2 regions of the Ensifer adhaerens genome follow, and region 1 is predicted to be linked to the other one. Evidence: predicted binding sites of a transcription regulator. Region 1 holds the regulator's gene; the other holds the start of a gene.
The links. Region 1 encodes LexA, which represses DNA repair genes until DNA is damaged. Its sites were predicted from a motif close to TGTTCNNNNTGTGTTCNG; they were not measured.

Region 1 (5,289 bases):
TATTTAGGAATATTCACCTCTCGTGCAGACCGATGCTCACGCCAGGGAATTACATGGCGAAGGGATCTTTCGACGACTTGGTCTGGCCGCCGCCCGCAAACGGGTCATTGTTCGGCGCATTACTGCCGGCGCCCGCAAAGGGATCGGCGGCCTTCCCCTGCCCGCCGTTCGGCATCAGCGCGTTCACGGCCTCCTGGCATTTGAACATCTCGCTGACGGCCTTCATCGAATCACGCAGACTGAGGCTCGCCACCACGCGCCCTTCGAACGCCAGCGCCAGCGTATTCTTGCGCACGAATTCGGTGAAGAAATCTGTATTGGAGAAATTGACGACCAGGGCCTTCGAACCCGTGAGGTCCACGCCGAACGCAACGGCCGGCCACTGGCGGCCGCGGTCGAGCTGCAAGGCGACGTCATACTCCCTTTGAGGCTCGATCGATTTCCAGGTAGCATTGCCGATCGAAAGAAACGCCAGGTTCGCCGATCCCCTTGGATAGAAGCCGATACGAAGGATCGCGCCGGCGTCATAGCTCGTCGCCGCGTAGCACGAGCCGCCCAAGGACGGATCGGAACCGACCGTCCAGGCATTGATCCGCTTCCAGATATTCGAACGACCTTCTTCAGCAGAGGCCGCTCCGGCCGCCGCCAACAGACCGAGAACCGCCAACGACAATCTATGCATGCAACCACCCCACTTTCCCCGCAAAGTTATCGTATTTTTGCAACCTGTCGAGACAGTGCAGCGCGATCACAACATGGATTTGTGCGCGCCGAAAGCGAGGACACGGACTGCTACAACCGATGCGATCGCAAGTCGGCCAATCGCGCCAGGATCGACGGGCCCTGCCGCCGCGCACCTCTGGCGCAAACCGGTCACAGCCTGAACTCAAAGACCTGTTGAACACGTGAGAGTGATCGCCAAGTTTGCTGGACTTCGGAACGAAAGCGCGGTTCACATCGTTAACCGCCCCGTAGTGCCACCCTTGCCTCAAAGTGGACGATCACCGTGCTTGCCGCCCTGCTTCTCGCTTCGATAGTCGCATCGCCTAACATGCCTGACGTCAAGCTCAGTGCCGCCACGGTCGATGAACTCCAGACGGACTTCGAAACCGCCGTCCCCTGCCACCAGATTGATGGACGCAACGTGTGGAAGGGTGCCATTGCGTTCTACATCCAGTCGTTCGTCTATGACGGCGACACGCCCGTCGCGACCGATGCGGCGGACGCGGTGCTTCCCGAAGACAACAGCGCAGAGACGGTGAAGGAATTCGAAGACGCCTGCGCCGCCACGCAGCCGGCCTGACCCTCGCCATCAGAACGCTCGCGATTCGCTCGACGCAGTCCAATACGGTCGTTTCCAACCACACAATCATCACCAAAACCCGCTTTGCTCCCGTAAAAGTGACCAACCGGCACGCGCAGTCCCGCCAATTGACTGAATTCACGGAATTTTAGGCACTTGCAGAACACATATGGAACAGATAGTGTCTGTTCTTGATTTGTTTCACGCCTTCTGGAGCGACGTGCCATGCTGACCCGCAAGCAACAGGAATTGCTTCTGTTCATTCACGAACGCATGAAGGAGTCGGGCGTCCCACCGTCATTCGATGAAATGAAGGATGCGCTCGACCTAGCGTCGAAGTCCGGCATCCACCGTCTGATTACCGCGCTCGAAGAACGCGGGTTCATTCGCCGTCTGCCGAACCGGGCCCGCGCGCTCGAGGTCATCAAGCTTCCGGAAGCCTACGCGTCCAGCCAGCAGCAGCCACGTCGCGGCTTCTCGCCGAGCGTGATCGAGGGAAGCCTCGGCAAGCCGGCGGCGGCAGCCCCTGCCGCACCACCGAAGCCGGCGCCGGTGGCCGAAAACACATCAGTTTCCGTGCCGGTCATGGGCCGCATCGCTGCCGGTGTGCCGATCTCGGCGATCCAGAACAACACGCACGACATCACCGTTCCGCTCGACATGATCGGCAACGGCGAACACTACGCCCTCGAAGTCAAGGGCGACTCGATGATCGAAGCCGGCATCTTCGACGGCGACACCGTGATCATCCGAAATGGCAATACCGCCAACCCCGGCGACATCATCGTGGCGCTCGTGGATGACGAGGAAGCGACGCTGAAGCGATTCCGACGCAAGGGCGCATCGATTGCGCTTGAGGCCGCAAACCCTGCCTACGAGACACGGATCTTCGGGCCTGATCGTGTGAAGATCCAGGGCAAGCTCGTTGGGCTGATCCGCCGCTACCACTGATCCCAGATAAAAATCTGGTACTCGGAAGAACCTCGCTGCCGCTTGCGGTAGCGAGGTTCTTCTTGTTCATCCGATAACGCGTCGCCTACTCGTGGATGGTGTATTCGCCGAGTTCGCAAAGGTCCTGCGTATCTTCGGTCGTATCGAGGCCCGAATCCTCTTCGAACTCGAAGCGCATGTCGTACTTGCAGACATCCCGGCCGTCAGCGATGGTGATTTCCATGTTCTCGCCGGGATTCAGAACCTGCCGGCCGAAAACATCGTCTTCCCACTCGTTGACGCCTACCGGCGACGTGTAGAAATTGGTCAGAACTGCACTTGTGTTGTTCTTCAGCTTGAAAACCAGGTCCTCTGCCCGCGCCTCGAATGTGGTCGCAGCAAAGAGGATTAACGCCGTCAGGACAAGTTTCGTCTTCATATAAGCCATTGCCTCCGTTTGATGATGACGGACGCTACCGATGCGGCTGATGTCAGCGGAGTCATCGTTCCCCCTCTACCGATTTCACCGAAGCGATAAGATCCGTACGGGGCTTAGAAGACGTGGCTTGTGCGGGCGTGTGGCATGCCTGAGCGAAAGCACCTACGCGTCGCAACCCGGAGTAAGCTGAGGAAGGTAATCGTTCCGACCTCTTCTTGAAGCATTGCTGCTCGCTGGGCAGGAGCAATCGGCCTTGCCGGACGTTCTGCCTGTGGAAAGCGCCCGAACCGCAAATTCGCTTTGTGCTTTTTCCGAAAATGCCTCTTGCGGATTTTCTGCAATCATTCTAAATCCCCGCCAACGCTCGGTTATCCGAGCCGTGAGGCCTCGTGGCGGAGTGGTGACGCAGAGGACTGCAAATCCTTGTACCCCGGTTCAATTCCGGGCGAGGCCTCCAAATACATTCACCAATATAATCAATATGTTGCAGTCGTCGCGAAGCGGAAAAAACACCGCTTCCGCGTAACGCTATGTTGCTGCGAGAATCCTTTGCTTTCCCTGCACTTCCACGAGGCGACGGCGGATCCACACGACATGAAATGCGACATGTTCAATGCGAACCCCGAGCCAGAAACCCGCTCACCAGCTGTAGGTGCTTGAACCCCGGTTCCCTTCGCGGCGCCGACAAACACGTCGCAGGTCACCATCTCTGCCGAAGGCTGTCATAGTGCCCTCAGGGCCGCCCTGTGAGCGTCCATAAGGGTCACGACGGGATCGGTCACGCTGCCACTCCATCACCTTCCGCAAGAAGCGCTCGCCCTTCACATCGATCTCGGCGAGCACGATTCCGACGACAACCTCCGCGATTTTTTCGAGGCTCAACAGGTACTCCTGATGCTGTCTGTCGTCCCTTAAGAGGCGCCTCCTTGCCGAATTGGGCGTGGCGCGGAAAGGGTTCCGAGACACCAAACCCGTCAAAGATCGCACAAATCCCTCGCCGGCGTATTTCGACATCGTCGCCAGCAAAACATAGTCGCGCTGCGGCTTAAGCGTGGGTTCCTTCCCGTCGCTGCGGCGGCACAGCATGGCGTCCACCTTCTGAATTAAGCAACTTCTAAAGTTACGCTTGAAGCCGCTCGCAACCGTGGCATTCTTACCGGCGATAGAGGGGAGGTATTTGGATGCTGAAGGGTAGAATGTTGCTCGCCGCCGACTACATCGGCAGGTTCGGTATCTGCGCGTATTTTACGATCGCGATGTTGCGGCGCATCGTTCACGCCGCGCAAATCGTAGCGAAAGACGAGTTGCAGTCGGCTGACGTCTTGGCGTTGACTTCAACCGCCGCCACCGTCCTATTCCTCGGAATGGTCTGCGTGGTAGCCATTACCCGCTTGCCGCCGATCAGAGCCGCCACCGGCTTCGAACCCTATTTGACTGCGATGGCAGGAACATTTCTTCTCGGCCTGATCGCATACTTGCCCGAGCCCGCCGATACAAGTTTGGCGCTCCAAATGGCCGGCACGGCTATGATCGTGGTCGGGATGGTTTCGTCAGCCGTCGTTCTTTTCTGGCTCGGTCGCGCCTTCAGCATCATGCCCGAGGCCCGGACCTTGATCACGGGCGGACCCTACTCGATTGTTCGCCACCCGCTCTATCTAACGGAAGAGATCGCCATGATCGGCTTGATCGTCCTCAATCTTTCGGTCTGGTCAGTACTTCTTGGGGGTGTCCAGTGGCTGCTGCAAATTCGCAGAATGATCAACGAGGAACGAGTATTGCAGACTGCGTTCCCCGGTTATCCTGCCTATGCGCTCGACGTCCCGCGCATTCTTCCATTCATGAACGCGGGTAAGCTGCGATCAGCACAGTGAAGCCAAGGTGGGATTTTCTCGTACTGATACCGGACGAACACGACGCCAGAGCCGTTGCCGCCAGAACCGGTTGAGGCGGCGGATCGGCGGGACAGGCGACGATCCAGTCAGGAGGCCATCATCACACCACTACCGCGTGAGCTGAGGCTTCCAAAAAACTCCACATTAGTGAAACGTGCTGCGGCAATGTCTTCCTTCGAAGGCATTGCGGTTCCGCAAATATCGGCCTCAGCACCAGGGCGTCGCGTGTCCCGTCCACGGCCGCACCAGTCCCTCGTTAACGAGGACGCGTCCGATGGATTGATCGCCGCGGGTGACCAGCCGCAACTTTTCACCGGCCTTGGCGTCCTGACGACTGTTCGACGTTTCCAGCCTGAAGTCACCTGCGTTCAGCAGTTCGCGCAGGCGCTGCTTGGCGTAAAAGCCGCGCGAACGCTCTTTGTCGCAGCTTGCCTGGCGAATACGCGGTGCGTCGACGTCCGCCACGCGGATCGTTTCTCCGTGGTAGAGGAAGGTGGCGCCGTCGATCACGCAGTTGTCGTTGCGAATCCCGCAGAAATAAAACTGATCCGTGCGGATCGATGCCGTTTTGACTTCCGCACTCGGCCGCACTGCGGGTGTCGGCGCGTTCGCGCCGACGTCGACGGACGGCACGGGAGCTGCAAGCGCAACTCTTGTCGCGGGATTCGGCTTTTGCTTCTCCGCTTGCTGCGCGGGACGCTCGTCCGCTTTCTGTGCGACACGTA
Region 2 (5,289 bases), 1.6 Mb from region 1:
TCACGGCTTCGGCGCGCGCCACTTCGGCGAAGTCGCGCACTCGGCGCAACAGCCGGCCGGCAATGCGCGGCGTGCCGCGGGCGCGGCGGGCGATTTCGCGCGCACCGTCGTCGGTCATGCCGAGGCCCATCAGCCTGGCGCCACGCCGGACGATCGATTCCAGTTCCTCGACCGTATAGAAATTGAGCCGCACCGGAATGCCGAAGCGGTCGCGAAGCGGCGTCGTCAAGAGACCGAGGCGGGTCGTCGCCGCCACCAGCGTGAATTTCGACAGGTCGATCTTCACCGAGCGCGCCGCCGGGCCCTCGCCGATGATGAGGTCGAGTTGGAAATCCTCCATCGCCGGATAGAGAATCTCTTCGACGGCAGGGTTGAGCCGGTGGATTTCGTCGATGAAGAGCACGTCACGCTCTTCGAGATTGGTGAGCAGGGCCGCAAGGTCGCCGGCCTTGGCGATGACCGGACCGGAAGTCGAGCGGAAATTGACCCCGAGCTCCTTGGCCATGATCTGCGCAAGCGTCGTCTTGCCGAGACCTGGCGGGCCGACGAAGAGCACGTGGTCCAGCGCCTCGCCGCGGTTCTTGGCCGCCTCGATGAAGATCTTCAGGTTGGCGCGCGCTTCCGCCTGGCCGGTAAACTCGTCCAGCGACTGCGGACGCATGGTCGCGTCGAGATCCTCACCGCGTTTTTCCGGCGTTATCAGACGTGCCGCGTCAGTCATGCATTCGTTCCAGTTGGTCGGTCGTCATGGCGCGGGCACCCACCGGTGTCCGGCCTCTTCCGTTCTGCCTTCTGCGCCCCGCCAAGGCAAGCGCTCATCGCGCCAGTTCCTTGAGGCCGAGGCGAATGAGCTTGGCGCTGTCGCCGCCCTCGCCGCCGTTCTTCAGCGCAGCCGCAACCGCATTGGCCGCCTGGTCACGCGAGTAGCCAAGATTGGTGAGTGCCGAGACAGCATCGGAGACCGGCGCGGACGCGACGCCGTCTCCAAGCTCTTGCTTGAGGCCGATCGACGACGACATTTCACCGGCAAAGGACGGCGCCTTGTTCTTGAGCTCGGTGACGATGCGCACCGCCACCTTCGGGCCGACGCCCGGGGCGCGCGAGACCGAAGTTTTGTCCTGCAGCGCAATGGCATTGGCCAGTTCGCCCGGCGTCAGGGTCGAGAGCACTGCGAGCGCCACTTTCGAGCCGACGCCCTGCACGCTCTGCAACAGCCGGAACCATTCCCGCTCCAGCGCAGTGAGGAAGCCGAAGAGCTTCAACTGATCCTCGCGCACATAGGTCTCGATGAACAGTATCGCCGCCTCGCCGGCGGAGCCAAGCTTGGACAGCGTGCGCGCCGAACAAAAGGCGACATAGCCTACGCCATGCACGTCGAGCACGACATGATCCTCGCCGATCTCGTCGATGGTACCCTTCAATTTGCCGATCATATGGCGTCTCTCGCGGTGGGGGATGGTCGCCCAGACCATCGGAAGATATCTTGTCTCCAGCGTCGCGCGTCTTTCAAGACGCGTAGGGTCGCCGTCATATTTTAGATCTACTGCAACTACGCCATCAATGCGGCGAGCCGGCTGGTAACAGATTGCCGGTTGTGGGCATGGCAGATGGCGATCGCCAACGCGTCCGCTGCATCGTTGCCCTTGAACTCGACCTTCGGCATCAGAACCCTGATCATCATGTGGATCTGCTGCTTCTCGCCATGGCCGACGCCGATCACCGCCTTCTTGACGGCGTTCGGCGCATATTCGGCAACTCTCAGGCCGGCACGCGCCGGCACCAGCATGGCAATGCCGCGCGCCTGGCCAAGTTTCAGCGTCGCGGTCGCGTCCTTGTTGACGAAGGTCTGCTCCACTGCCGCCTCGTGCGGCTGGTAGCTGTGCACCACCTCGGCAAGGCCGTCGTGCAGCTGGCAGAGTCGCGAGGCGAGATCCATGTCTCCATCGGAAGTGACCGTGCCCGAGGCCACGAAGCGCAGCGAATTGCCAAGCGTCTCGATGATGCCCCAGCCAGTGCGGCGCAAACCCGGATCGATGCCGATGATGCGAATCGTATTCTGCATGAAATTCACCCTATGATGCCAGTCTGGACGCTGCCAGCAAAAAGTGAACAAAACAAAAACATACACACAGGCGAGAGGACCCGCGGGGATTTCTTCGCTACCGCCCTTGGATTGAGGAAAATTGAGCTTACATAGCTTTCCATCAATTTCTCTCAATGAAGGCCCTTACCATGGCGACTTTCTCCGTCCTCGATCTCTCCCCGATCACGCAAGGCGGCAGTGTCGCCCAATCGCTCGAAAATTCGCGCCGGCTGGCCCAGGCTGCGGAGGAAAACGGCTATCAGCGCTTCTGGCTGGCAGAGCATCACGGCATGAAGGGCATAGCCAGTGCGGCGACCTCACTGGTGATCTCGCACGTGGCTGCTGCCACCAAGACAATCCGCGTCGGCTCCGGCGGCATCATGCTGCCCAACCACTCGCCGCTGGTGATCGCCGAACAGTTCGGCACGCTGGCAGCTCTTTATCCGGGTCGCATCGATCTCGGCCTCGGCCGCGCGCCCGGCACCGACATGCGCACCGCCCAGGCGCTTCGGCGCAACATGGAGGCGAGCGGCAACAATTTCCCGAACGACGTCGTCGAACTACAGGCGCTGCTCGGCCCGGTGGCCGAAGACCAGAAGATCATCGCCGTTCCGGGTGCCGATACCAATGTGCCGATCTGGCTGCTGGGCTCCAGCCATTTCAGCGCCCATCTCGCCGGCATGCTCGGCCTCCCCTTCGCCTTCGCTTCGCACTTCGCGCCAGACATGCTGCTCTCGGCGCTAGAGATCTACCGCGAACGCTTTACGCCGTCGGAAACACTCGAAAAGCCGCACGTCATGGTCGGCGTCATGGGTGTCGCCGCCGATACGGACGAGGAGGCGAACTACCTTTTCACCTCGATGCAGCAATCCTTTGTCGCGCTGCGTCGCAATGCGCGCGGGCAGTTCCCGCCGCCGGTCCAGTCGATGGATGGACTCTGGAGCTATGATGAAAAGATCTTCGTCGACCATTCGATGATGTATGCGGTGGTCGGCGGGCCAGAGACGATCCGCCGCAAGATCGCGACCTTCCTCGAGCAGACAAAAGCCGACGAGCTGATCATCTCCATGCCGATCTTCGACATGGACGCCCGCCTGAATTCGCTTCGCCTTTTCGCGGACGCGCAGAAGGAGCTCGCCAAGGCCGCCTGACGCTAGGGATCAGTTCACGCCGAAGGCCGGTGCGATCTCCTCTACGCTGGCGAAGAACCGATCCGGCCCGAGCTTCTGCAGGAAAGCCGGGTCGGCATAGCCCCAGGCCACGGCACCCGCGGCAATGCCGGCCTTGCGCGCCGCCTCGATGTCGCGCGCCTCGTCCCCGATCGCGAGGAACCGGGCGGGATTCAGGCCGGAGTATCGGATCGCCTTCTTGAAATGCTGCGCCTTGCCGAAGAGAGCGGCGCCGCATTCGAACAGGTCCACAGCGGCAGCTACTTCTCCGAGCGCAGCGCGAATGCCCTCTTCCGCGTTCGAACTGACGATGGCGATGCCGATACCGGCAGCCTTCAACCGCGCCAACAGCTCGGCAACGCCCGGAAACAGCCGGACGGAGGCGGCCTCGGCCGCCATGGCCCGGCGCATGAAGGTGGCAATCTGCGGCAACTTCCATACGGGCACGCCGAGATGCGCGATGATTTCGCGGTTGCCCATAGTTCTCAGCGACTGGAATTCCGCAATGGAAAGCTCCCGAAAGCCGTAGCAACGCGCAGCGCTGTTGCAGGCGGCCATGAAGCTCGCCGCCGTATCGGCCAGCGTGCCATCGAAATCGAAGATCGCGAACTGATAGGTCATCAGCGCCACATTAACGTTCAAGCGGAAACGCTGGAAGCGGGAAGACGCTCTCGAATCAAAGTGCTAGGGCGTATTTTGCGCGCTCGTCCCGGCGCACGACGCCCAAAGAAGAACCCGTGTCCTTTCGGACACGGGTGAATATTCCGGAACTTGCCGGGCGTCGGATCAGGCCGACAGCTTCGCCAGGATCTCGTCCGACACTTCAAAGTTCGAATAGACGTTCTGGACGTCGTCGTCGTCTTCAAGGATGTCGATGAGCTTCATCAGCGACTGCGCCTTTTCCTCGTCGACCGGAACGGTGTTCTGGGCCTTCCAGATCGCCTTGACCGTTTCGGCTTCGCCGAGCGTGTCTTCGAGCGCCTTGGAGACTTCGCCGATCGCCTCGAAGCCGCAGATGATCGTGTGACCGTCCTCGTCGGTGGTGACGTCGTCGGCACCTGCTTCGATCGCCGCGTCCATCACCTTGTCGGCGTCACCGACCGAAAGCTTGTAGGTGATCTCGCCGACACGGTCGAAGGAGAAGGAAACCGAACCGGTTTCACCGAGCGCACCGCCGGCCTTGGTGAAGGTCGAGCGCACGTTGGAGGCGGTACGGTTGCGGTTGTCGGTCAAGGCTTCGACGATGACGGCAACGCCACCGGGGCCGTAACCCTCGTAGCGGACTTCTTCGTAGTTCTCCGCGTCTCCGCCGGAGGCCTTCTTGATCGCCCGTTCGATGTTGTCCTTCGGCATCGACTGCGCCTTGGCGTTCTGGATCGCCAGGCGCAAGCGCGCGTTCATCGCCGGGTCGGGCATACCGGACTTGGCGGCAACCGTGATTTCGCGCGCGAGCTTGGAAAACATTTTCGAGCGCACCGCATCCTGACGGCCCTTGCGGTGCATGATGTTCTTGAACTGTGAATGGCCAGCCATGGCACCCTCTGCATGCATGATTATGTAGGAATGGGGCGCCTTATAGTTTTATTGCCGCTTTTCGTCCAGCCGGGGCGCGGCTTTTCAGTCGGCCGATACCTGCGCGCGGCTCAAGAGGAAGCTGTGTCCGTCATCGCGACGGCACGAAAGGCCGGTGCGTTCGGAGGCGCAGGAAAACGGCCCCCGCACCCAGCTTTGCCCATAGTCGAGCACCGGGCCGGAGGAACAACAGCTCGGATCGCCGACGGCGTGATCAAGCATGGCTGCACCCGTACGGCCCATTGTGGCCCGAACGTAATGCGGCGTGACGATATCGCAGGCAAGCTCGGGGCCGCCGTCGGCGGGCTGGTAGACCGGCGTGCCGCCGGCCGGCGTATAGACGCAGCCGATATTGCCCGAGGGCATCACGAACACCTCCTGCTTGCCCGCCGGTCGCACCGTGGTTTCAGGTGGGTTCTGCAGTTGTTGTCCTTCGGGAGAGGGCATGCGGGGCGGAGGCGCGCC

Region 2: a site for LexA is predicted at 2,106-2,123, ahead of ruvC (crossover junction endodeoxyribonuclease RuvC). Genes of this name have one in related genera too.

Annotation. Positions count from the first base shown of each region.
Region 1 is NZ_CP083349.1:1,574,357-1,579,645, reverse strand. It holds gene LAC81_RS07845 (hypothetical protein) at 50-649, opposite strand; gene LAC81_RS07840 (hypothetical protein) at 1,052-1,303, shown strand; gene lexA (transcriptional repressor LexA) at 1,529-2,254, shown strand; gene LAC81_RS07830 (hypothetical protein) at 2,340-2,672, opposite strand; tRNA gene LAC81_RS07825 (tRNA-Cys) at 3,056-3,129, shown strand; gene LAC81_RS07820 (hypothetical protein) at 3,312-3,758, opposite strand; gene LAC81_RS07815 (methyltransferase family protein) at 3,854-4,543, shown strand; gene LAC81_RS07810 (thermonuclease family protein) at 4,772-5,289, opposite strand, start outside.
Region 2 is NZ_CP083349.1:3,140,801-3,146,089, forward strand. It holds gene ruvB (Holliday junction branch migration DNA helicase RuvB) at 1-721, opposite strand, end outside; gene ruvA (Holliday junction branch migration protein RuvA) at 816-1,433, opposite strand; gene ruvC (crossover junction endodeoxyribonuclease RuvC) at 1,550-2,062, opposite strand; gene LAC81_RS15505 (LLM class flavin-dependent oxidoreductase) at 2,233-3,234, shown strand; gene LAC81_RS15510 (HAD hydrolase-like protein) at 3,244-3,873, opposite strand; gene LAC81_RS15515 (YebC/PmpR family DNA-binding transcriptional regulator) at 4,039-4,785, opposite strand; gene LAC81_RS15520 (hypothetical protein) at 4,870-5,289, opposite strand, start outside.